3 regions of the Pseudoduganella sp. GW821-FHT05F09 genome follow, and region 1 is predicted to be linked to each of the others. Evidence: predicted binding sites of a transcription regulator. Region 1 holds the regulator's gene; each other region holds the start of a gene.
The links. Region 1 encodes FNR, which switches genes on or off when oxygen is low (the NO sensors DNR and NnrR bind a similar motif). Its sites were predicted from a motif close to TTGATNNNNATCAA; they were not measured.
Positions count from the first base shown of each region.

Region 2: oxc (oxalyl-CoA decarboxylase) is a predicted target of FNR. The motif match lies at 4,249-4,262, and genes of this name have one in related genera.
Region 3: AC07S4_RS28650 (OmpW/AlkL family protein) is a predicted target of FNR. The motif match lies at 3,318-3,331, and genes of this name have one in related genera.

Region 1 is NZ_JBWKSD010000001.1:1,076,025-1,083,195, reverse strand. Features, by position in the region: gene AC07S4_RS04570 (helix-turn-helix domain-containing protein) at 124-852, shown strand; gene AC07S4_RS04565 (universal stress protein) at 871-1,314, shown strand; gene AC07S4_RS04560 (response regulator) at 1,319-1,957, opposite strand; gene AC07S4_RS04555 (PAS domain-containing sensor histidine kinase) at 1,947-3,431, opposite strand; gene fnr (fumarate/nitrate reduction transcriptional regulator Fnr) at 3,500-4,270, opposite strand; gene AC07S4_RS04545 (alpha-L-fucosidase) at 4,385-5,944, opposite strand; gene AC07S4_RS04540 (alpha-hydroxy acid oxidase) at 6,118-7,171, shown strand, end outside.
Region 2 is NZ_JBWKSD010000010.1:103,585-110,755, reverse strand. Features, by position in the region: gene AC07S4_RS26840 (extracellular catalytic domain type 2 short-chain-length polyhydroxyalkanoate depolymerase) at 1-508, opposite strand, end outside; gene AC07S4_RS26835 (PAS domain-containing protein) at 674-1,114, opposite strand; gene frc (formyl-CoA transferase) at 1,179-2,432, opposite strand; gene oxc (oxalyl-CoA decarboxylase) at 2,459-4,168, opposite strand; gene AC07S4_RS26820 (Crp/Fnr family transcriptional regulator) at 4,313-4,921, shown strand; gene AC07S4_RS26815 (hypothetical protein) at 5,132-5,296, shown strand; gene AC07S4_RS26810 (2-dehydropantoate 2-reductase) at 5,348-6,361, opposite strand; gene AC07S4_RS26805 (fumarylacetoacetate hydrolase family protein) at 6,379-7,146, opposite strand.
Region 3 is NZ_JBWKSD010000012.1:90,835-98,005, reverse strand. Features, by position in the region: gene AC07S4_RS28670 (SoxY-related AACIE arm protein) at 1-47, opposite strand, end outside; gene soxX (sulfur oxidation c-type cytochrome SoxX) at 44-457, opposite strand; gene AC07S4_RS28660 (xanthine dehydrogenase family protein molybdopterin-binding subunit) at 507-2,693, opposite strand; gene AC07S4_RS28655 ((2Fe-2S)-binding protein) at 2,690-3,202, opposite strand; gene AC07S4_RS28650 (OmpW/AlkL family protein) at 3,397-4,020, shown strand; gene AC07S4_RS28645 (DUF2244 domain-containing protein) at 4,021-4,479, opposite strand; gene AC07S4_RS28640 (methyl-accepting chemotaxis protein) at 4,671-6,374, shown strand; gene AC07S4_RS28635 (hybrid sensor histidine kinase/response regulator) at 6,371-7,171, opposite strand, start outside.

The DNA of each region.
Region 1 (7,171 bases):
ATTTGGCGGGCTGGCGGCGGCGCGGGCACGGCCAGGGACTATGGGATTTTTGATATGGATCAAAGGAATTGCGTGGAGCGCTTGCTATGCTGAGGCTTCAAGTATGAAAGGTTTCTTGCCATAATGAATCACTCGTCACTCCCTCCAGCCACTTGCGCCAATTGCCACTGGCGCGCCCTGTGCCTGCCCTCCGGCCTGGCCGGCGGTGCGCTGGATGAATTTGAGCGCGCGGTATCGCAGCGGCGGGCGGTGGCGCGCCACGAGCGCGTGGAAACCGGCGGCGCACCGTTCGGCCAGCTGCACGCGGTGCTGAGCGGCCAGTTCAAGCTGCAGCGCGCCGCGCCGGACGGCGGCGTGCAGGTGCTGGGCTTCGCCATGCCGGGCGACCTGCTGGGCCTGGACGCCATTGGCCCCGGCCGCTACGGCAGCGACGCCGTCGCCCTGTCGGACAGCGTAATCTGCGCCATCCCCTACCCCGGCCTGGAAACGCTGATGGCGCAGCAGCCCGTGCTGGCGCGGCGGTTGTCCCATCTGCTGAGCGCCAGCCTGGCGCAGCGCCAGGAGCAAATGCTGTTCCTGGGGAATGCGCGCGCCCCGCAGCGGCTGGCGCGGCTGCTGCTGGACCTGGGCGGCCGCTACGGCGAGCGCGGCGGGTCCGCCACCTCCTTCCAGCTGTGCATGTCGCGCGAGGACCTGGCCGCCTATCTGGCGCTGACGGTGGAAAGCGTGAGCCGGCTGCTGTCCATGTTCAAGCAAAACGGCCTGCTGGCCGTGAGCAACCGCGCCATCGAGCTGCGCGACACGGCCGGCCTGCGCGCCGTGGCCGCCGCACCAGCCTACGGCGCCGTCTGAACCATACAAGGAGATTTCATGTTCAAGCACATCCTCGTGCCGGTAGACGGCTCGCCCGCGTCGCAGGTGTCGCTACGTTCGGCGCTGGACATGGCGGCCGGCTACGGCGCCAGCATCACGGCGGTGCACGTGCTGCCGGACGACCACGCGTTCAGCCACCGGCCAGCCGCAGCGCATCCGCCGCAAGAGAAAGCTCCAAGCGACAGCACGGCCCAGGGCCAGGCCCTGCTGGCCGCCGTGAGCGAGGCGGCGCACGCCAGGCAGGTGCCCTGCTACACGGTGCTAGCGCGCGGCGACCGTCCGCACCGCAAGATACTGGAAACGGCGCACGCGCGCGGCTGCGACCTGATCGCCATGGCCTGCCACGGCCAGCTCGGCCTGAAAGGCGTGCTGCTGGGCAGCCAGACGCAAAAGGTGCTGGTGCACAGCCCGGTGCCGGTGCTGGTGTTCCGCGCCGAGTGAGCGCTCAGATCATGCCGTGTTCCAGCGCGTAGCGGGTCAGCTCGGCGTTGCTGGCCATGCCCATCTTGTCCAGGATGCGGGTGCGGTAGGTGGTCACGGTGTTCGGGCTCAGGTGCAGCAGTTCGCCGATGCGCACCAGCGCCTCGCCGGCGGCGATCAGCTTGAACACTTCCAGCTCGCGGTCCGACAGCGCTTCGTGGTCGCCCGCCCCGCCGCCGCCCACCAGCGTGGCCAGCTTTTCCACCAGCGCCGGGCTCACGTGCTTGCCGCCCGCCGCCGCCTTGCGCACCGCCTCCACCAGCGTGGCGGTGGGCGCGTCCTTGGTCAGATAGCCGGCCGCGCCCAGCTTCAGCGCGCGCACCGCGTAGATTTCCTCCGAATAGGTGCTTAGTATCAGCACCGCCATGCGCGGGCATTCGGCGCGCAGCATCTTCAGCAGTTCCAGGCCGTTCTTGCCCGGCATGGTGATATCCACCAGCGCCACGTCGAACTGCTGCTCGGCCACGCGCTGCATGGCCTCCTGCGCGTTGCCCGCCTCGCCCGTCACGGCGATGCCGCTGGCCGTGCCCAGCATCAGCCGCACGCCGTTGCGCGCGATCGCATGGTCGTCCACCAGCAGGACGGTGATCTCGTCATGCGCCATTTTTACTCTCCTCCAGCGGCAGGCGCAGCGTCAGCACGGTGCCGTCCGGGCCGCCCATGATGGCCAGCTGGCCGCCGAAACTGCGGCTGCGTTCGTGCATGCCCAATATGCCCCAGGACTCCCGGCTCAGCAGCCCGTCGGCCGCGATGCCCTTGCCATTGTCGCTTACCGTCAGCCGCAGCGTGTCCGCTTCGCAGCTCACTGCTATCGTCGCCTGCGTGGCCTGCGCGTGGCGCACCACATTGGTCAGCGCCTCCTGCACGATGCGGAACAGCATGGTGCTGCGGTCCGCGTCCAGTTCCAGCGCAGCGGCCTGCGCATCGATACGGCACACGCAACGCAGGCCTGCCCGCAGCGCCACCTGGTCCGCATACCATTCCAGCGCGGCCCACACGCCCAGCTGGTCCAGCACGCTGGGGCGCAGGTCGGTAATCACGCGGCGCACGGTTTCGATGGCGCTCTGCACCAGGTCCGCCGTATCCGCCAGCAGCGGCTCGGGCGTGCTGCCCGCCGCCACCGCCCGCTCCTGCGCCACCAGGACGTAGGCGCGGATGCCGGTCAGCAGCCCGCCCAGTTCGTCGTGGATTTCCTGCGCAATGCGCTTGCGTTCTTCTTCCTTGATGCGTTCCTGGTGCGCGCCCAGGCGGCGCAGCTCGTCCTGCGACTGGCGCAGTGCCTGCAGCAGCTGCTGGGACTTCTGCTCGGCCAGCTTGCGCTCGGTAATGTCGCGTACCAGGCCGGTGTACATGCGCTTGCCGCCCAGCGTCATCTCGGCCACCGACAGGTCCATGGGGAAGACGCTGCCGTCGCGCCGCAGGCCCTGCACTTCGCGGCCCTTGCCGATTATGCGTTTTTCGCCGGTGGCGCGGTAGTGGGACAGGTAGCCGTCGTGCGCGCTGCGGTGCGGCTCCGGCATCAGCATATTGATATTGCGGCCCGCCACTTCCGCCTCCCGGTAGCCGAACATGCGCTCGGCGGCGGGGTTAAGGCGCTCCAGCATGCCGTTTTCGTCGATGGTGATGATGGCGTCCACCGCCGTCTCGAACACGGCGCGCATGCGCGCTTCGCTCTCCTGGAGCGCCTGCTCGGCGGCCTTGCGGGCGCTGATGTCGTGGATGGTGGCCATCACCATGGTCTGGCCGTCCGGGCTGCGCAGCGGCGACAGGCTGACTTCGACCGGGAATTCGCGTCCCTCCCGGTGGCGGCCGGACAACTGCGCGCCGGCGCCCATGGCGCGCGGGCGCGGCTCGGCGCTGTAGCCTTCGCGCAGCGCCTGGTGGCCGTGCCGGAAGCGTTCGGGTATCAGCGTCTCCACCGGCAGGCCCTGCAACTGCTCCTGCGTGTAGCCGAACAGCGCTTCCAGGGCCGGATTGGCGAGCGCAATGGCGCCGCCGCGGTCGACGATGAGGACGGGGTCGGTGGCGGCAGCCAGTAGCCAGGCCAGGCTTTGGTCGGCGATGGGGGGATTTTGCATGCCGCAATCATACGAGGGATGCACGCCCCGGTAAAGCCTCGGCGCCCGTGCGGCGCGGCCGCCCGCAGTCAGGCGGCCTGCTGCTCCGGCGCCAGACGGCCGGAGGCCAGGTCCTGCAGGCCGGCCAGGTCGAGTATGCGCAGGTCGCGGTTGTTCAGGCTGATCCAGCCAGCCTTGCGGAAACGCGCCAGCAGGCGGCTGATGCTCTCGATGGTCAGGCCCAGGTAGCCGCCGATGTCCTCGCGCGACATGCGCAGCTGGAAGCTTGCAGGAGAGAAGCCGCGCGCCGCGTAGCGGGCGCCCAGCGAAGTCAGCATCAAGGCCAGGCGCTGTTCGGCGCGCATATTGCCCAAAAATAGGGCAACAGCCTGCTCGCGCTGGATCTCGCGCGCCATGACGCGGTGGAACTGGTGCATCAGCTCGGGTACTTGCGCCACCAGTTCCTGCAGGCGGTTGAAGGGGATTTCGCACACTTCGCTGTCTTCCAGCGCCACCGCGCTGCAGCTGTGCTGGCCGGTGCCTATCGCTTCCATGCCGAGCAGGTCGCCGGCCATGTGGAAACCGGTAATCTGCTGTTCGCCGCGCTGGTTCACCTGCGCGGTCTTGAAATGCCCCAGGCGCACCGCGTACAGGCTGCCGAAACCCTGCCCCATGCTGAACAGCTGCTCGTCGCGCTGCACCTTGCGGCGGCGCGAGATGATCTGCTCCAGGCGGTGCATCGATTCCTCGTCCAGGCCCTGCGGCAGGCACAGGCGGTTGAAGCTGCACAGGCCGCAGCGCGGCTGGGGCTGCGGCCGCGCTGGGTTGGAGGATGCGATGTGGATGGTGGCGGTGGTCATGGTCGGCTCCGGTGCATGGGCTGCGCTGTCGATGCGGACAGTATCGCGTGCACCGGGCCTGGGCGGTATCGGGTATTCCGGCCAGTTGCTGTAGGGGATCCCCTACAATCCGGCTCAGAAGGTGATTTTCAGGGCCGACGGTGCCCCGGCCAAGGCGCCGGGAGCGCTGGAAATGCCCTCCACGGTCAGGCCTTCCTGGGTCTGGCGGAACGGCAGCGCGCCGTCGCGGCCCAGCTGTTCCACGCCCTTCACCTTGCCCGCGCCCGGGCCGAGCACGCGCAGCACCACCGAGCCGTCGCGCGGCGCGCCGATGGCGTAGACCGCCGCCCCCTTGGCCGTGAAGCGCCACGATTCCTCGCCGAACTGCTTCCAGGGCCGGGTGCCGTAGATGGCCTCGCCATTGGTGTCCAGCCAGGCGCCCACGTCCAGCAAGGTGCGCTGCTGCTCCTCGGGGATGGTGCCGTCCGCCTTGGGCGAGAGGTTGAGCAGGTAGAAGCCGCCCTTGCTCGCCGTGTCCACCAGGCGGCCGATAATGGCGGCGCCGCCGGCCACCTTCATGCCGTTGGTGTAGCCCCAGGTGCTGCCTATGGTGTCGTCCACCATCCACGGGCCGGGGCGGATGTCGGCCGGCGAACGCACGCCTATTTTTTCAAAGTCGATGATGGAGCCGACCTGCCTGGCGTCGTCATTGCTGGGCGCGTAGGCAACGAACTTGGTGCTGATCGAGACTTCCTTGTTCCAGGCCTGGGCGCGGTTGTAGTAATAGGCCGCCAAGCGCAGCTTGAGCGGGTCCAGCACGCGCAGATTGACGCCGTTGTCGAACCACAGGATGTCGGGCTGGTACTGGTCGATCAGCTCCAGGTTGCGGTTCACCCAGTCGGTGAGGAAGCGCTCCATGGCGGGCTGGCTGCGGTCGGCCACGTTGTAGAACGCGGCCCACTCCGGGTCGTACAGGTCGGCCTTGGCCGCTTTCAGGCGGGCTTCCAGCGCTGGCGGGGGATTGATGAAGGTGAAATTCTCCACCCCGTGGTTGGATACGCCGAACTTCATGCCCTCCTTGCGCACGGCGGCCGCCAGTTCGCCGATCAGGTCGCGCTTCGGTCCCATGCGCTTGGCGTTGAACGGCGTGACCCGGCTGTCCCACAGTGCGAAATTGTCGTGGTGCTGGGCGGACGGCATGACAAAACGGGCGCCGGCCCGGCGGAACAGCGTGGCCCACTGCGCCGCGTCGAACTTCTCCTGCTTGAACTTGGGGATGAAGTCCTTGTAGCCGAAGCGTTCCGGCGGGCCGAAGTTGGCGGTGTGCCAGGCCAGGTCGGCGCCGTACATATGCTTTTCATACCATTCGTTGTGGTAGGCCGGCACCGCGTACACGCCCCAGTGCATGAAGATGCCGAACTTGGCGTCCTCGAACCAGGCCGGGGTGCGGTAGTTCTTGCGGATAGACTCCCAGTCCGCGGCGTAGGGGCCGGGCGGCAGCGGCGTAGCGACGGCGGCGTCCGCAGCCGCCACGGTGGCCGGGGTGGCGGGCGGTCCCATCACGCCGTAGTCATACAGCTTGGACTCCGGCACGCCGCCCCGGTCCGGCTTGGGCAAGGGGCCGGCATCCGCACCGGTCAGGATGGACGCGAGGACGGCAAGAGTTAAACCGGACAGCAATGGCGCGCGCAGCATGATTGGCCCCCGTAATTATAAAAATGACGGCTAGCGTATCGCGCGGGCACGTTTCGCGCACGTTTCGCTTTGTATCACTCATAAACATGATTAGATTGCGCCAGCCGTTGACACTGGCGTGACGACTATCGATACTCGGAAGCCATCCTAATCAGACCTATAACAATATCCCCATGGCAGTCATCACCGAGATTGAAGACCTGCGCCTGCAGGCCAAGCGGCGCGTCGCGAAAGCTATTTTTGGCTACGTCGATTCCGGCTCCTACACCCAGGGCACCATGCGCGCCAACAAAAGCGACCTGGAAGCCATCCATCTGCGCCAGCGCGTGGCCGTGAATGTGGACCAGCGCAACACGGCCACCACGCTGGCCGGGCAGGACGCGTCCATGCCGGTGGCGCTCGCGCCGGTGGGCCTGACGGGCCTGAACTACGGCGACGGCGAGATCCTGGCGGCCCAGGCGGCCGAGGAATTCGGCGTGCCCTTCACGCTCACCACCATGAGCATCTGCTCCATCGAGGACGTGGCGGCGGCCACCACCAAGCCGTTCTGGTTCCAGCTTTACGTGATGCGCGACCGCGCCTTCGCCGCCGACCTGATCGCGCGCGCCAAGGCGGCCAAATGCTCGGCGCTGGTGCTCACGCTGGACCTGCAGATCTTGGGCCAGCGCCACGCGGACCTGCGCAACGGGCTTACCGTGCCGCCGCGCCCCACCCTGTCCAATATCGCGGACATGCTGAGCAAGCCGTCGTGGTGCGCCAGCGTCCTGCTGGGCAAGCGCAAGACCTTCGGCAACCTGGACGGCCACGTCAAGGGCGCGCAAGGCCTGTCCACGCTGATGGCCTGGGTGGGCCAGCAGTTCGACCCCACGCTGAACTGGGACGACGTGGAGTGGATACGCAAGCAATGGGGCGGCAAGCTGATTTTGAAGGGCATCCTGGATCCGGAAGACGCCAAGATGGCGGCCCGCACCGGCGCCGATGCGCTGGTGGTCAGCAACCACGGCGGCCGCCAGCTGGACGGCGCCATGAGCTCCATCCGCGCCCTGCCCGGCGTGCTGGAGGCGGTGCAGGCGGAGAATCCGAACATGGAAGTGTGGATGGACGGTGGCATCCGCTCGGGCCAGGACATCCTGAAAGCCTGCGCCATGGGCGCGCGCGGCGTGATGGCGGGCCGCAGCTACATCTACGGCCTGGGCGCCATGGGCAAGCCGGGCGTGAGCCTGGCGC
Region 2 (7,171 bases), on a different contig from region 1:
GCTCGGACGCCAGATTATTTTTATAGAAGATATTGGCGCTGGCGATGTAGTTCTTGTAGTAGCTGTTCGCCTCGTTCATCACCAGCTGCTTGACGGTGCTGTCTATGGTGCCGGAGTACAGATAGACCTTGGAGCCGGCCAGGTTGCTCGTCGGGTCGATCAGGCCCTGGCTGGCCCAGCTGTTGGTGGTGGACACCAGCGTCGCCGTGGCGGGCTTGCTGAAGCTGCTGGCCGCCATGCAGGGGCCGGTGGCGGTGCCGACCGAGCCCTGCGCGCAGTAGTATGGCCCGCCGGCGACTATGCCCGCGCCGGCCTTGAAGGTGGCCGAAAACGCCACATGCAGTTGCACGGCCATAAAGCCGCCCGAGGACAGGCCGGACACCGAGGTCTGGGCAATATCCACGTTATACGAGGGAAGCGGCACCGGCGCGGCCAGCGCCGATCCATGAGCCCCGGCGGCAAGCAGAGCAATGCCGAGCAGGCGGGAATACGCTGCAGAGTTTGTCATTGAAAGTCTCCTTTTCTCGACCTGCGGCGGCAGGCGCCGCGCAGCCCCATGGGGAACGCAGCCCCGAGGGGAAAGCCGATAGTAATAGGATTTTCAATGCAGGCGGCGCACACACCCGCGCTACAGCGCTACCCAGCACAAGCCCAGCGCGGACCCGCTGGCGTATCAGGCCGGTGCGGCCGTTGCTGCCGCCGCTTCCAGTTGCGCCACGCGGATGCGCAGTTGGCGCTCTTCGGCCCAGCGCACGGTTTCGTCGCGGATGACGGCGACGATGGCGGTGACCTTGCGCGCGTCGTCGAACAGCATGGCCACCGTGAACGCGATCGACAGCGTGCGCCCCTCCTTGTGCAGCGCCGGCACGCGCAGCACATCGTTGCCGTAGCGGGTCTCGCCGGTGGACATGGATTTGTTGTAGCCGTCCCAGTGCCGCTGCCGCTGCCGCTCGGGGATGATCAGGTCGAGCGACTGGCCCAGCGCGTCCTCGCGCGTAAAGCCGAACATGCGCACCGCCGCGTCGTTCCAGACGGTGATGGCCCCGCCCGCATCGCACACCACCACCGCGTCGCCTATGCCTTCCACCAGTTGCTGGTAATCCTTGGCTTCCATTGCTGTCTCCCAAAATGAACGGGGGCGGAATGCATCCGCCCCCGGATTAGCCTCTAAGGCAAGCTTACACGGCCGACGCGGCGTGCAGCGCGGCGATTTCCTTCGAGCTGTAGCCCAGCGTTTCCAGCACTTCGTTGGTGTGCTCGCCCAGCAGCGGCGAACCGGTGATTTCCACCTTCAAGTCGGAGAACTTGATCGGGCTGCCCACGGTCAGGTATTTGCCGCGCTCCTTGTGGTCCACTTCGGTGATGGTGCCGCTGGCGCGCAGCGACTCGTCGTTGGCCAGCTCCTTCATCGTCATCACCGGCGCGCACGGAATGTCGAACTTGCGCAGGATGTTCACGGCTTCGAACTTGGTCTTGTCGGCCAGCCAGGTTTCAATGGTGGCGAAGATGTCGAAGATCTTGTCCTGGCGCGCCGAGGCGGTCATATAGGCAGGATCTTCTATCCACTCCGGCTTGCCGATGGCGCGGCAGATCGGCGCCCAGGCGTGGCCCTGGATGGTGAAGTAGATGTAGGCGTTGGGGTCGGTTTCCCAGCCTTTGCACTTGAGCACCCAGCCCGGCTGGCCGCCGCCGCCCGCGTTGCCGCCGCGCGGCACCACGTCGCTGAACTTGCCGTGCGGGTATTGCGGATATTCTTCCAGGTAGCCGATGCGGTCCAGGCGCTGCTGGTCGCGCAGCTTCACGCGGCACAGGTTGAGCACACTGTCCTGCATGGACACGGCCACCTTCTGGCCTTTGCCGCCGTTGCGGTTGCGCGCGTGCAGCGCGGTCAGGATGCCGATGGCCAGGTGCATGCCGGTGTTGCTGTCGCCCAGGGCGGCCGCGCTCACGGTTGGCGGGCCGTCGTCGAAGCCGGTGGTGGAGGCCGCGCCGCCCGCGCACTGCGCCACGTTCTCGTACACTTTCAGGTCTTCGTAGTGGTGGCCGTCGCTGAAGCCCTTGACCGACGCCACGATCATGCCCGGATTGAGTTCGCGGATATGCTCCCAGGTGAAGCCCATGCGGTCCAGCGCGCCGGGGCCGAAGTTTTCCACCAGCACGTCCGACTGCTTGATCAGGCGGGTCAGCACTTCCTTGCCCTCGGGCGTCTTGGTGTCCAGCGTCAGCGACTTCTTATTGCTGTTCAACATGGTGAAGTACAGCGCGTCCACGCCTGGAATGTCGCGCAGCTGCGAGCGCGTCACGTCGCCGGCGCCGGGGCGCTCGACCTTGATCACATCGGCGCCATACCAGGCCAGCAGCTGGGTGCATGCCGGGCCGGCCTGCACGTGGGTGAAGTCGATGATCTTGATGCCTTCTAATGGTTTGGTCATTTAAGTCTCCTGGTGTTGTTCGGTTTTTACTTCTTGCCTGCGGTGCTGGGGTTCAGATTGGTGAGGCGGCCGCTTTCCGTGCCGGCGGTTTCGTCGATGACGGCGTTGATCAGCGCCGGCTTGCCGGCCGCGATGGCTTCGGTCAGCGCGCGCGTCATCTCCTCCGGCGTGGTGACGTGGTAGCCCACGCCGCCGAAGGCTTCTATCATCTTGTCGTAGCGGGCGTTCTTCACGAACACGGTGGGCGCCACGTCCTTGCCGCCGGTGGGGTTGACGTCGGTGCCGCGATAGACGCCGTTGTTATTGAAGATAATGGTGGTCACGGGCAGGTCGTAGCGGCAGATGGTTTCCAGCTCCATGCCGCTGAAGCCGAAGGCGCTGTCGCCTTCGATGGCCACCACCGGCTTGCCGCTGGTGACCGCCGCGCCGATGGCGAAGCCCATGCCTATGCCCATGATGCCCCAGGTGCCCGAGTCGAAACGCTTGCGCGGCTCGTACATGTCGATGATGCTGCGCGCGAAGTCCAGCGTGTTGGCGCCTTCGTTGACCACGTTGATGTCCGGCCGGGTTTTCAGCACGTCGCGGATGGAGCGCAGTGCGCTGTGGAAGTTCATCGGCGAGGGATTCTGCGCCAGCATGCCCGCCATCTTGGTCAGGTTCTTGTCCTTGCGCTCGGCGATGGCGCCGGTCCAGGCCGGGTCGGGCTTGCCCTGGCCGCTGGCGCGGATGCCGTCCAGCAGCGCCGTCACGCAGGAGCCGATGTCGCCGATGACGGGCGCGGCAATGGCCACGTTGCTGTCGATCTCGGTGGGCGAGATGTCGATCTGGATGAACTGCTTGGGGCTGCCCCAGGTCTTGCCTTTGCCGTGCGCCAGCAGCCAGTTCAGGCGCGCGCCGATCAGCATCACCACGTCCGCTTCGGCCAGCACGTAGGAACGGGCGGCCGAGGCCGACTGTTCGTGGGTGTCCGGCAGCAGGCCCTTGGCCATGGACATGGGCAGGTAGGGAATGCCGGACTCTTCCACCAGCGCGCGGATGGCGGCGTCGGCCTGGGCGTAGGCGGCGCCTTTGCCCAGCAGGATCAGCGGCTTCTTCGCGCCTTGCAGCAGCGACAGCGCGCGCTGCACCGAATCCGGCGCCGGGATCTGGCGCGGCGCCGCGTCCACCACTTTCACCAGCGAGCGGCGGCCGTGTTCGGCGTCGATCACTTGCGCCAGCAGCTGCGCCGGCAAGTCCAGGTAGACGCCGCCGGGACGGCCCGACACGGCGGCGCGGATGGCGCGCGCCACGCCGATGCCGATGTCCTCGGCCTTGTTGATGCGGTAGGAGGCCTTGGCGTAAGGCTTGGCCGCGTTCAGCTGGTCCATCTCTTCGTAGTCGCCCTGCTGCAGGTCGACGATTTCGCGTTCGCTGGAGCCGCTGATCAAGATCATCGGGAAGCAGTTGGTGGTGGCGTTGGCCAGCGCGGTCAGGCCGTTGAGGAAGCCGGGCGCGGACACGGTCAGGCAGATGCCGGGCTTCTGCGTCATGTAGCCGGCGATGGCGGCGGCGTTGCCGGCGTGCTGCTCATGACGGAAACCGATGAAGCGCATGCCCTCGGCTTGCGCCAGGCGCGCCAGGTCGGTGATCGGGATGCCGACCAGGCCGTAAATGGTGTCGATGTCGTTGTGCTTGAGGGCGTCGACTACCAGGTGAAAACCATCGGTCTGCTCGGATGCCGCTGCGGTATTGGTCATGATGAGTGTCTCTTATATTGTGGTTATGAAACGGGCCGGTTGTTGAAGGCCATATTAGCGAGAGCACTTGTTTTCTCTCATTGACCGCGGTCAAGATTCAAAGGAAGATGCTTAACATTTCCAGATCGGTATCAATTTCTAGCCATGACGCTGTTAGCCAACCACCCGGAACGCAATGTGCTGCGCGTGCAGCTGCGCCAAAATATCGTGCTGAAAGAACTGCGCGAAAGCGAGATGGCGGCGCTCGAGCCCTACCTGAGCGTGGTCGATTGCCAGAAGGGCGACCTGCTGCTGAACCAGGGCGTGCACGAGATGGAGCAGTACTTCATCCTGGACGGCATACTCAAGCGCGTGGTGACCAACCAGGAGGCCAAGGAAATGATCCTGCGCTTCGCGGCCGAGCGCGATATCGAGACCAGCTACGCCGCCTGGCGGCTGAAGACGCCCACGCCCTACAGCATCGTCTGCGTGAGCAAGGCGCGCGTGGCCAAGCTGCCCATGCCGCAGTGGGTGGCGTTTTTGGAAAGCCATTCCCAGCTCAAGCAGAGCTTCGAATACGAGGTGATGCATTTGATGAGCGAGATCATGGGGCACACCATCACCCTGCATCTGCTGGACGCGCCGGGACGCGTGCACCGCTTTGTGCGCAAGCATGGGGAGATGTTTGAGCGCCTGCCGAAGAAGCAACTGGCGGCGTACCTGAATTTGTCGCCGGAAACGCTGAGCCGGCTCAAAAACCAGGGCAAGATTTAAGCGCGCGGGCAACGCCCGCCACCCGAATCTTGACCGCGGTCAAGAATCCTGAAATTAGAAATATGCCGGAAAACCGTGTTTTTCATAGGCAATATTCTTGCTGGTGATATCTGATATGCGCGTCCTCAATTGGCGGCGCGCTGGGTGCCTACCTATACTCGTTTCAACCCAAACGCGTTGGCAACCATTCTTAACTTCAGAGGAAATATCATGACCACCATCACCAACAAGCAGACCCGTCCCGCCACCGAACAAGCGACGCCGTTCAGCCTGATGTTCATCATTGAAACCCTGTTCGCCGTCAACCTGCGCGAGCAGCTGGACGCCAGCACCGGCGGCGACAAGAGCGACGCCAAGTACACCTACGGCATGTAATCACCCGCCGCAAAGCAAAACGGACGTCCTTGTGAGACGTCCGTTTCTTCATCAGGCCGCCATTTTTTGCAGCCTGACCTGCCCTCTCTCATCGGCCATGGTCCGCTCCAGCATTTTCACCAGAGCGTAGACCGCGTCGATATGGGGCGTTGCCGTGCCGGTAAGCCGCCCCAGTTCCACCACCGAGCCCACCAGGGCGTCGATTTCCGGCCCCCTGCCCGCCTCGATATCCATCAGCATCGACGTCTTGTGCCGCCCTACTTTCTCGGCCCCGGCGATGCGCTTGTCCAGCGTCACGCGGAAGGTCACGCCCAGCTGGTTGGCCACCGCTTCGGCCTCCCGCATCATGTCCGCCGCCAGGCCGCGCGCCAGCGGATACTGGCAAATGCCCTCCAGCGTGGCGTGGGACAGCGCGCTGATCGGGTTGAAGCTCAGGTTGCCCCACAGCTTGAGCCAGATCTCGGACCGGATATGGTCCAGCACCGGCGCCTTGAAGCCGGCCCGCGTGAAGCAGGCCGAAATGGCTTGCACCCGGTCGCTGTTCGAGCCGTCCAGCTCGCCCAGCGGGAAGCGCTCGCCCTCCACATGCCGCACCACGCCCGGCGCCACCAGCTCCGAGGCCGGATAGACCACGCAGCCAATCACGCGCTCCGGCGCAATGCGCGCCGCCAGCAGGCCGTCCGGGTCCACGCTGTGCACCACCCGCCCTTCCAGGCTGCCGCCGTGGCGGTGGAAATACCAGTACGGTATGCCGTTCTGCATGGTGACCACGCTGGTCTCCGGGCCGAACAGCAGCGGCAGCTGGTCGGCCACGGCCGCCACCTGGTGCGCCTTCAGCGCCAGGATCACCACGTCCTGCGGTCCCGCCTCGGCGTAGTCGTCCGTGGCCGCCACGTTGACCGCCACTTTTTCCGTGCCGTCATGCTCGATCAGCTTGATGCCCTTGTTGCGGATCGCCAGCAAATTGGCGCCCCGCACCAGAAACGTCACCTGCTCGCCTGCCAGGGCCAGCCTGGCCCCCACCAATCCTCCTATTGCTCCCGCCCCTACTATGGCGATTTTCATTTTCAGCTCCTTGGTTTTTACTCAAAACGGTTGCTGAGCTTGCCAATGCCGTCGATCTCGACCTCCACGATGCTGCCCGGCCGCATCGAACCGACGCCGACCGAGGTGCCGCACAGCAGGATGTCGCCCGGATCCAGCGTCATGTCTTTGGAAATCCGGCTCACCAGCTGGGCGGCGGAAAACACCATGTCGTTGATCGGGTAGTCCTGCCGCACTTCGCTGTTGAGGATGGTCCGCACCACCAGCATGGCGGGGTCCAGGCCGGTGGCGATCACCGGGCCGAAGGGGCAAAAGGTGTCGAAACCCTTGGCCCGCACCCACTGCGGAAAAGTCGGATCGCGCTTGATGATGTCGTTCACGGTGACGTCATTGGCACAGGTATAGCCGAATATATGGTCCGGGGCGTCGGCCTCGGAGACGTTGAAACAGGTTTTGCCGATCACGATGGCCAGCTCGCCTTCGAAGGCCACCTTGTCCTCGCACAGCGGCTTGCGGATGGTGGCGCCGGGGGCCAGGTAGGAGTTCGGCGTTTTCAGCAGATACAGCGGCTCGGGCGGCGGTTCCAGCCCCAGCTTGCGGCCCAGCGCATGGAAGTTGTTCCACATGGCCAGCACCTTGCCGGGCACCGCCGGCATCAGCAGCTTCACGTCGGACAGCTGCAGCGTGTAATCGGTCGGCGTGGGCGCATCGAACATATCGCCTTCGTAGATGCGGATTTTGTCGCCTTCCACCGTGCCGAAACGCACGGTGTCGAAGTGTTGGAAGCGCAGCCAGCGTTTGATCATGTCGTTCTCGTTTCGAAAGACGCCG
Region 3 (7,171 bases), on a different contig from region 1:
AGCGGCAAGGCGGCGCCGGCTTGCAGCAGTTGGCGGCGCGTGGTCATGGCGTCCGCTCCGCGCGCAGGGTTTGCAGGTAGGCGATCACGTCCTCAATCTGTTGGGCGGTGAGGATGGTCTTTCCCTGGTGGGCGGCGCCCACGCGGGCCAGGCCTTCGGTCTTGTAGTAGGAGGGCATGATGGTGGATGAGTTGATGCTGCCGGCGTCCACCAGGCGCTGGCGCAGCTGGGCGGCCGTGGAGCGGTCGCCCGCGCCGTCGAGCGGGGGTGCGAGGTTGCCCTGGAAGCGCTCCTCGGGAATGGGGCCGGTGTGGCACAGCAGGCATAACCCCACCTGCCGGTTGGCGACGATGGCGCGGCCGCGCGCAGCATCGCCGGCCGCTGCGCCCGGCAGCGGCGAGGCGTAGTCTGCAGCGCGCGCATCCGCAAGGCAAAGCGCGGCCAATAGTGCGGTCAATAGCGCAGCATTGAGCAGCAAGCCAGGCATGGCGCGGGGGCCTTGAAGATCAGGCCTTCTTCAGGCTGTGGTTCTTCAGCGGCAGGTCCCGCACGCGCTTGCCGGTGGCGGCGAAGATGGCGTTTAGCACCGCCGGCGCGGCCACCGCAATGGTCGGCTCGCCCACGCCGCCCCAGAAGCCGCCGGACGGCATGACGATGGTTTCCACCTTCGGCATCTCGTCCATCTTCAGCGGGACGTAGGTGTCGAAGTTGGTCTGCTCAACGCGGCCGTCCTTCAGCGTGCATTCGCCGTACAGGGCGGCGGACAAGCCGTACACAAAGGAACCTTCCACCTGCGCCTCGATCTGCTGCGGATTGACGGCGTGCCCGGAGTCGGTGGCGGCGACGATGCGGTGTATCTTCAGCTTGCCGCTTTTATTGACCGATACCTCGGCACAAGCGGCAACATAGCTGCCGAAGCCCATCGTCTGAGCCAGTCCCCGGAACACGCCCTTGGGCGCAGGCTTGCCCCAGCCGGCCTTTTCGGCCACCGCGTTCAGCACCGCCAGGTGCTTGGGATGGTTCGCCATCAGCTTGCGGCGCAGGGCCAGCGGGTCCTGTTTGGTGGCGTGCGCCACTTCATCCAGGAAGCACTCCAGGTAGACCGCGTTCTGGTTCAGGTTCACGCCGCGCCAGAAGCCCGCAGGCACGGGCGGATTGCGCATGGCGTGGTCGATCAGCAGGTTGGGGAAGGTATAGCCGATGGAGGCTTCCGGTCCCGGCGCGTTCAGGCCCTGGAACACCGCCGGGTCCTTGCCGTCCTTGATGGCCATGCCCACCGATACCAGGATGGACTGGCCGGAGATGCGCATGTGCAGGCCGGTTATGTTGTTCTTCTCGTCCAGCGCGGCGGTCAGCTTGCACTGCGTGATGGGATGGTAGCGGCCGTGCTGCATGTCCTCCTCGCGGGTCCACAGCAGCTTGACCGGCGTGCCGGGCAGCTCCTTGGCGATGGCCACCGCCTGGCGCACCCAGTCGTGCACCGCGCCCCGGCGGCCGAAACCGCCGCCCAGGTGCAGCTTGTAGACGTCGCACTTGGCGGCGGGCAGGCCGGCCGCTTCGGACGCGGCGGCCAGCGCCGCTTCGCCGTTCTGCGTGGGCGTCCACACTTCGCAGCGCTCCGGCGTCCACCTGGCGGTGGCGTTCATCACTTCCATCGTGGCGTGGTTCTGGAAGGGATAGGAATACACCGCCTCCACCTTGCGCTTGGCCGAGGCGATGGCGGCGCGCGCGTCGCCATTGCTGTTGCCCACCACGGCGTCCGGCGCGTCCAGCCCTTCCTTGAGCATGGCGGCGATGTCGGCGCTGGAAAGCTTGGCGTTGGGGCCTTCGTCCCACACGATGGGCAGCGCGTCCAGTGCTGTGCGCGCACGCCACCAGGTGTCCGCCACCACCGCCACGGCGCTGTCGCCCACCTGCACCACCTTCTTCACGCCGGGCCGCTTTTCGATGGCGGCGGCGTCAAAGCTTTTCACCTTGCCGCCGAATACCGGGCAGTCCTTGATGGCGGCGTTCAGCATGCCGGGCAGCTTCAGGTCCATGCCATAGATCTGCGCGCCGGTGGTCTTGTCCACCGTGTCCAGGCGCGCCAGGCGCTTGCCGGCCAGCTTCCAGTCCTTGGGGTCTTTCAGTTTCACGTCGGCGGGAATGGCCAGCTTGCCGGCCGCTTGCGCCACCTTGCCGTAGCTGGTCTTGCGGCCGCTGGCGGCGTGCGTAATCACGCTGCCCGCAGCGGCGCATTCGGCGGCGGGCACGCCCCAGGCGTCCGCCGCTGCCTGCACCAGCATCATGCGCGCGGCGGCGCCGCCCTTGCGCACATACTCGTGCGACTCGCGCACGCCACGGCTGCCGCCGGTGGAGAAGCTGCCCCACACGCGCTTGCGCGCCAGGTTCTGGCCCGGCGTGGGGTATTCGGTGCTGACCTTGCTCCAGTCGGCGTCCAGTTCCTCGGCCACCAGCTGGGCCAGGCCGGTCAGCGTGCCCTGCCCCATTTCCGAACGGGCGATGCGGATCACGATGGTGTCGTCCGGCTTCACCACCACCCAGGCGTTGACCTCGGGCGGGATGCCGGCTTCCTGCGCGGCGGCGTCGAAGGGAATCGCGAAAGGCACCATCAGCCCGCCCAGGGCCAGCGAGGCGCCCTTCAGGAAGCTGCGGCGCGAGACGGCAGCATTACGCATATCGGCGCGGCTCATGCTTTGCTCCCGGCGTGGTCGCCCACGTGCGTAATGGCCAGGCCGGCCGATTTGGGGTCGGCCCCCTTGGCCACCACCTTGATCGCGGCGCGCACGCGGTTGTAGGTGCCGCAGCGGCAGATATTGGTCATGGCCGCGTCGATGTCGGCGTCGGTGGCTTTCGGTTTTTGCTTGAGCAGCGCGGCGGCTGCCATGATCATGCCGGACTGGCAGAAGCCGCATTGCGGCACGTCCAGCGCGGCCCAGGCCTTCTGCACCGGATGCGAGCCGTCCTTGGACAGGCCTTCGATGGTGACGATCTTCTGCTTCGCATTCAGCGCGGACACCGGCAGCACGCAGCTGCGCGTCGCTTCGCCGTCGATATGCACGGTGCAGGCGCCGCATTGCGCCACGCCGCAGCCGTATTTGGTGCCTGTCATGCCGAGCTGCTCGCGCAGCACCCACAGCAGCGGCGTATCGTCCTCCGCCTCGAAATCACGCGTGCTTCCATTGACGTTGAGCTGCGGCATGCTGTCTCCTGAGGATGTGTTGACCAGAATCAAAGATGGACATCTTACACCCGTAATTTCCGCCCTGCAGAGCAGTGTTTTGTATCGCAAAGTAGCGCAGCGAGCTCGGCCCTTTTTGACTTACATCAAGGTAGTCGTTGATGCGCATCAATACACTGTGCGCATTACTTAACGATGAAGCAGAGAGGATGTATATGAAGTACGCAAAAGCAACGGCAGCAGCAGTCCTGATGAGTCTCGCCACCCTGGCCATGGGCCAGGCGGCGGCAGCGGAAGCCAGTCCCTGGCTGGTGCGCTTGCGCGCCGTGCATCTGGACCCGGCCGATAAATCCGACCCCGTCGGCGGCACCGGCGCAGCCAACCGCCTTACCATAGACAGCAAGACCATCCCGGAAATCGACATCTCCTACTTCTTCGCGCCGCAGTTCGCGGCCGAGCTGGTGCTGACCTATCCGCAAAAGCACGACGTGCTACTGGACGGTAAAAGCATCGGCACCATGAAGCACCTGCCGCCCACGCTGCTGGCGCAGTACCACTTCCTGCCGGACGCGCAGTTCCGGCCTTACGTGGGCGCGGGCCTGAACTACACCACCATGTCCGATGTGCGCATCCTGAACGGCGCCGCCGGCCTGGAACACAAGAGCTTCGGCCTGGCGCTGCAAGCGGGCGCGGACTTCACGCTGGATAAAAACTGGTCGCTCAACGTGGACCTGAAGAAGGTGCAGATCCGCAGCGACGTCAATAGCGCCGGCGCCATCATCAGCAAAGTGAAGGTGGACCCGGTACTGCTGGCGGTGGGCGTGGGCTACCGCTTCTGATCAGAACCGTCCCGCCAGCAGCTCCATGCGCAGTTCGCTGGCAAAGGCCGCGCGCTGCGGGGCCAGCGCGTAGCGCCCCACCTCCAGCGTTACGCCGCCCGATTCCAGCGTGATGAGTTCCCCGGCGTGCTCCGGCATGCCGATGCGGGTGCGGCCGGGCACGAAACGGGTCTGCGCTATTTTCCCCGCGCTGGCCCGCTCCACCACCAGGCAGCCGCTGGTTAGCACCACTTGTTCGTAGTCGGAGGCATGGCGCGCATAGCAAAGGAAGGCGGCCGTCACCGCCGCCAGTTCCACGCCGGTGAAGCACAGCACCTGCCATATGCCGTGCAGCAGGAACACCGCAGCCACGGCCAGGGACAGCACGCACAGCATGGCCCATGCCGCCACCGTCTGGCGCGGCGTCAGCGAACAGTTACGCCGCCATAGCCACTCGCGTCTATCAAGGTCACGCCGCACGACGCCGCCTCCTTTTTTTGCTGCGCTTTTCATCTATTCTACGACTGCTGCGGCCGGCGCAAAACCCGCTTGTCGTTGTTTCCGAACGACAACAAATTACATAAGCGCCGGTCCGCGCATAATAATGCTCCGCCCTCCGCTTTTTTTGAGGAACAATAGCAGGCTATAACAATCAGCTCACTGGGGATGACATGCTACTTTCAAACATGAAGATAGGAGCCCGCTTGGGCGTGGGATTCGCGGTTGTGCTGGCGCTGCTGACGGCGATGCTGGTGCTGGGCCTGAGCTCGTTGTCGCGCATCGGCAGCCGCACCAACGACATCGTGCACGACAAGAATGTGAAGATGGCCGCCGCCAACACCATGGTGGACAATGTGCGCAACATCTCCCTGGCGCTGACCACCATGATCGTGGTGCCGGGCACGCCGGAAATGAACGCCGAGCTGGAAAAAATCGCCGACGCGCGCAAGAAGTACGGCGCCGCCAAGGAGACCATGCTCAAGCTGCTGTCCGACGACAAGGAGAAGCAGCTGATGGCGGCGGTGGACGACGCGCTGAAGGCCGGCGCCGCCAAGAACAACGAGCTGGTGAAGCTGCGCAAGGAAGGCGAGATCCAGGACGCGACCGCCTTCCTGATCAAGGAAACCGGCCCGTCGCTGAACGCGGTGCTGAAGGCGCTGGACGCTTTCGTCAGCTACGAGGCCAAGCTGGCCGCCGACGCCGGCACCGACGTGGAACAGGTCTACTCCAGCTCGAAAATGCTGATGCTGGTGCTGGGTACCGCCGCCATCGTCATCGGCGCCGGCGTGGCGTGGTTCATCACCGGCTCCATCACCGGCCCGCTGAACAAGGCGGTGGACGTGGCGGAGACGGTGGCCTCGGGCGACCTGTCCTCGCATATCGAAAGCGGCGGCGGCGACGAGACCGGGCGCCTGCTGAACGCGCTCAAGGCCATGAACGACAGCCTGCTCAACGTGGTGAGCCAGGTGCGTACCGGCACCGACGCGATCAGCACCGCGTCGAGCGAAATCGCAGCGGGCAACCTGGACCTGTCCTCGCGCACCGAGGAGCAGGCCAGCTCGCTGGAGGAAACCGCGTCGTCGATGGAGGAGCTCACTTCCACAGTGAAGCAGAACGCGGACAATGCGCGCCAGGCCAATACGCTGGCCAAGTCCGCGTCGGAGGTGGCGGTCAAGGGCGGCGACATTGTGGCGCAGGTGGTGGACACCATGGGTACCATCAATGATTCCTCGCGCAAGATCGTGGACATTATCGGCGTCATCGACGGCATCGCTTTCCAGACCAATATCCTGGCGCTGAACGCGGCGGTGGAAGCGGCGCGCGCGGGCGAGCAGGGACGCGGCTTTGCGGTGGTGGCGTCCGAAGTGCGCAACCTGGCGCAGCGCTCGGCGGCGGCGGCCAAGGAGATCAAGGAGCTGATCAACGCGTCGGTGGCCAATGTGGACACCGGCTCGCGCCTGGTGAACGACGCGGGCAGCACCATGGGCGACATCGTCAACAGCATCCAGCGCGTGACGGACATCATGGGCGAGATCACGTCCGCCAGCCAGGAGCAGACGCTGGGCATCGAACAGATCAACGCGGCGATTTCGCAGATGGACGAAGTGACGCAGCAGAACGCGGCGCTGGTGGAGCAGGCTGCGGCCGCATCGCAGAGCATGCAGGAGCAGGCGGGCAATCTGGCCACCGTAGTGGGCTTCTTCAAGACCGGGACACATGCCGCGGCGGCGCCGGCGCCACGGCGCAGCGCGCCAGTGCCGGCCAAGGCTGCTGCTGCGGCTCCGGCGCGTTCCGTTGCCGTGCGCGCGCCGGCCAAGCCTGCGCAGCGGCTGGCGCCGGGCAAGCCTGCCGAAAGCGATTGGGAGGAGTTTTAAGCCGCCGCGCGCGGCAAGGTCAGCGTGAACGTTGAGCCGTCGCCGGGGGCGCTGCTGACGCTCAGCGTGCCCTGGTGGGCTTCCGCAAGCTGGCGCGAGATGTAGAGGCCCAGCCCCAGGCCGGCGCTCACGCCCGTGTCCATGCCGCGCTCGAAGGGCTCGAATATGCGGGCCTGGGTTTCGTCGGTCATGCCTTTGCCGCCGTCCCTCACCGTGATGCGCGCGGCGCGCCAGTCAGCCTCCAGCTTCACTTCCACCGGCGTGCCGCAGCCGTAGCGCAGCGCGTTCGTCAGCAGGTTGACGATCACCTGCTCGATACGGAACTCGTCCCAGTGGCCGCGCACTTCGTGCTCCGCTTTCAGCGTGATTTCGCAGCCGGTTTCGCGGGCCTGCCGCGACAGGTCGGCCACCACCCTTTGCAACAGCCCGGCCAGTTCCGTCTCGGCCGGCCGTATCGACAGCTTGCCGCTGCGGATGCGCGACACGTCCAGCATGTCGTCGATCAGCCGTATCATGCTCTGGATCTGGCGGTCATCGCGCGCCACCATTTTTTTCCACACCTCGGGATTGAAGCCCTCCTGCAGGCCGCGCTCGATCTGCAGCTTGCGCAGCTGCGTTTCCAGCGACAGCGTGTTGAGCGGCGTGCGCAGCTCGTGCGCCACCAGCGACATGAATTCGTCGCGCGTGCGCAGGGCGCGCTGCAGGTCTTCCTGCGCCAGGTGCAGCGCTTGCAGCGTGGCCTCCTGCTCGGCGCGCGCCTTCTCCAGCGCCACCACCTGGCGCTGCGTTTCCTGCCG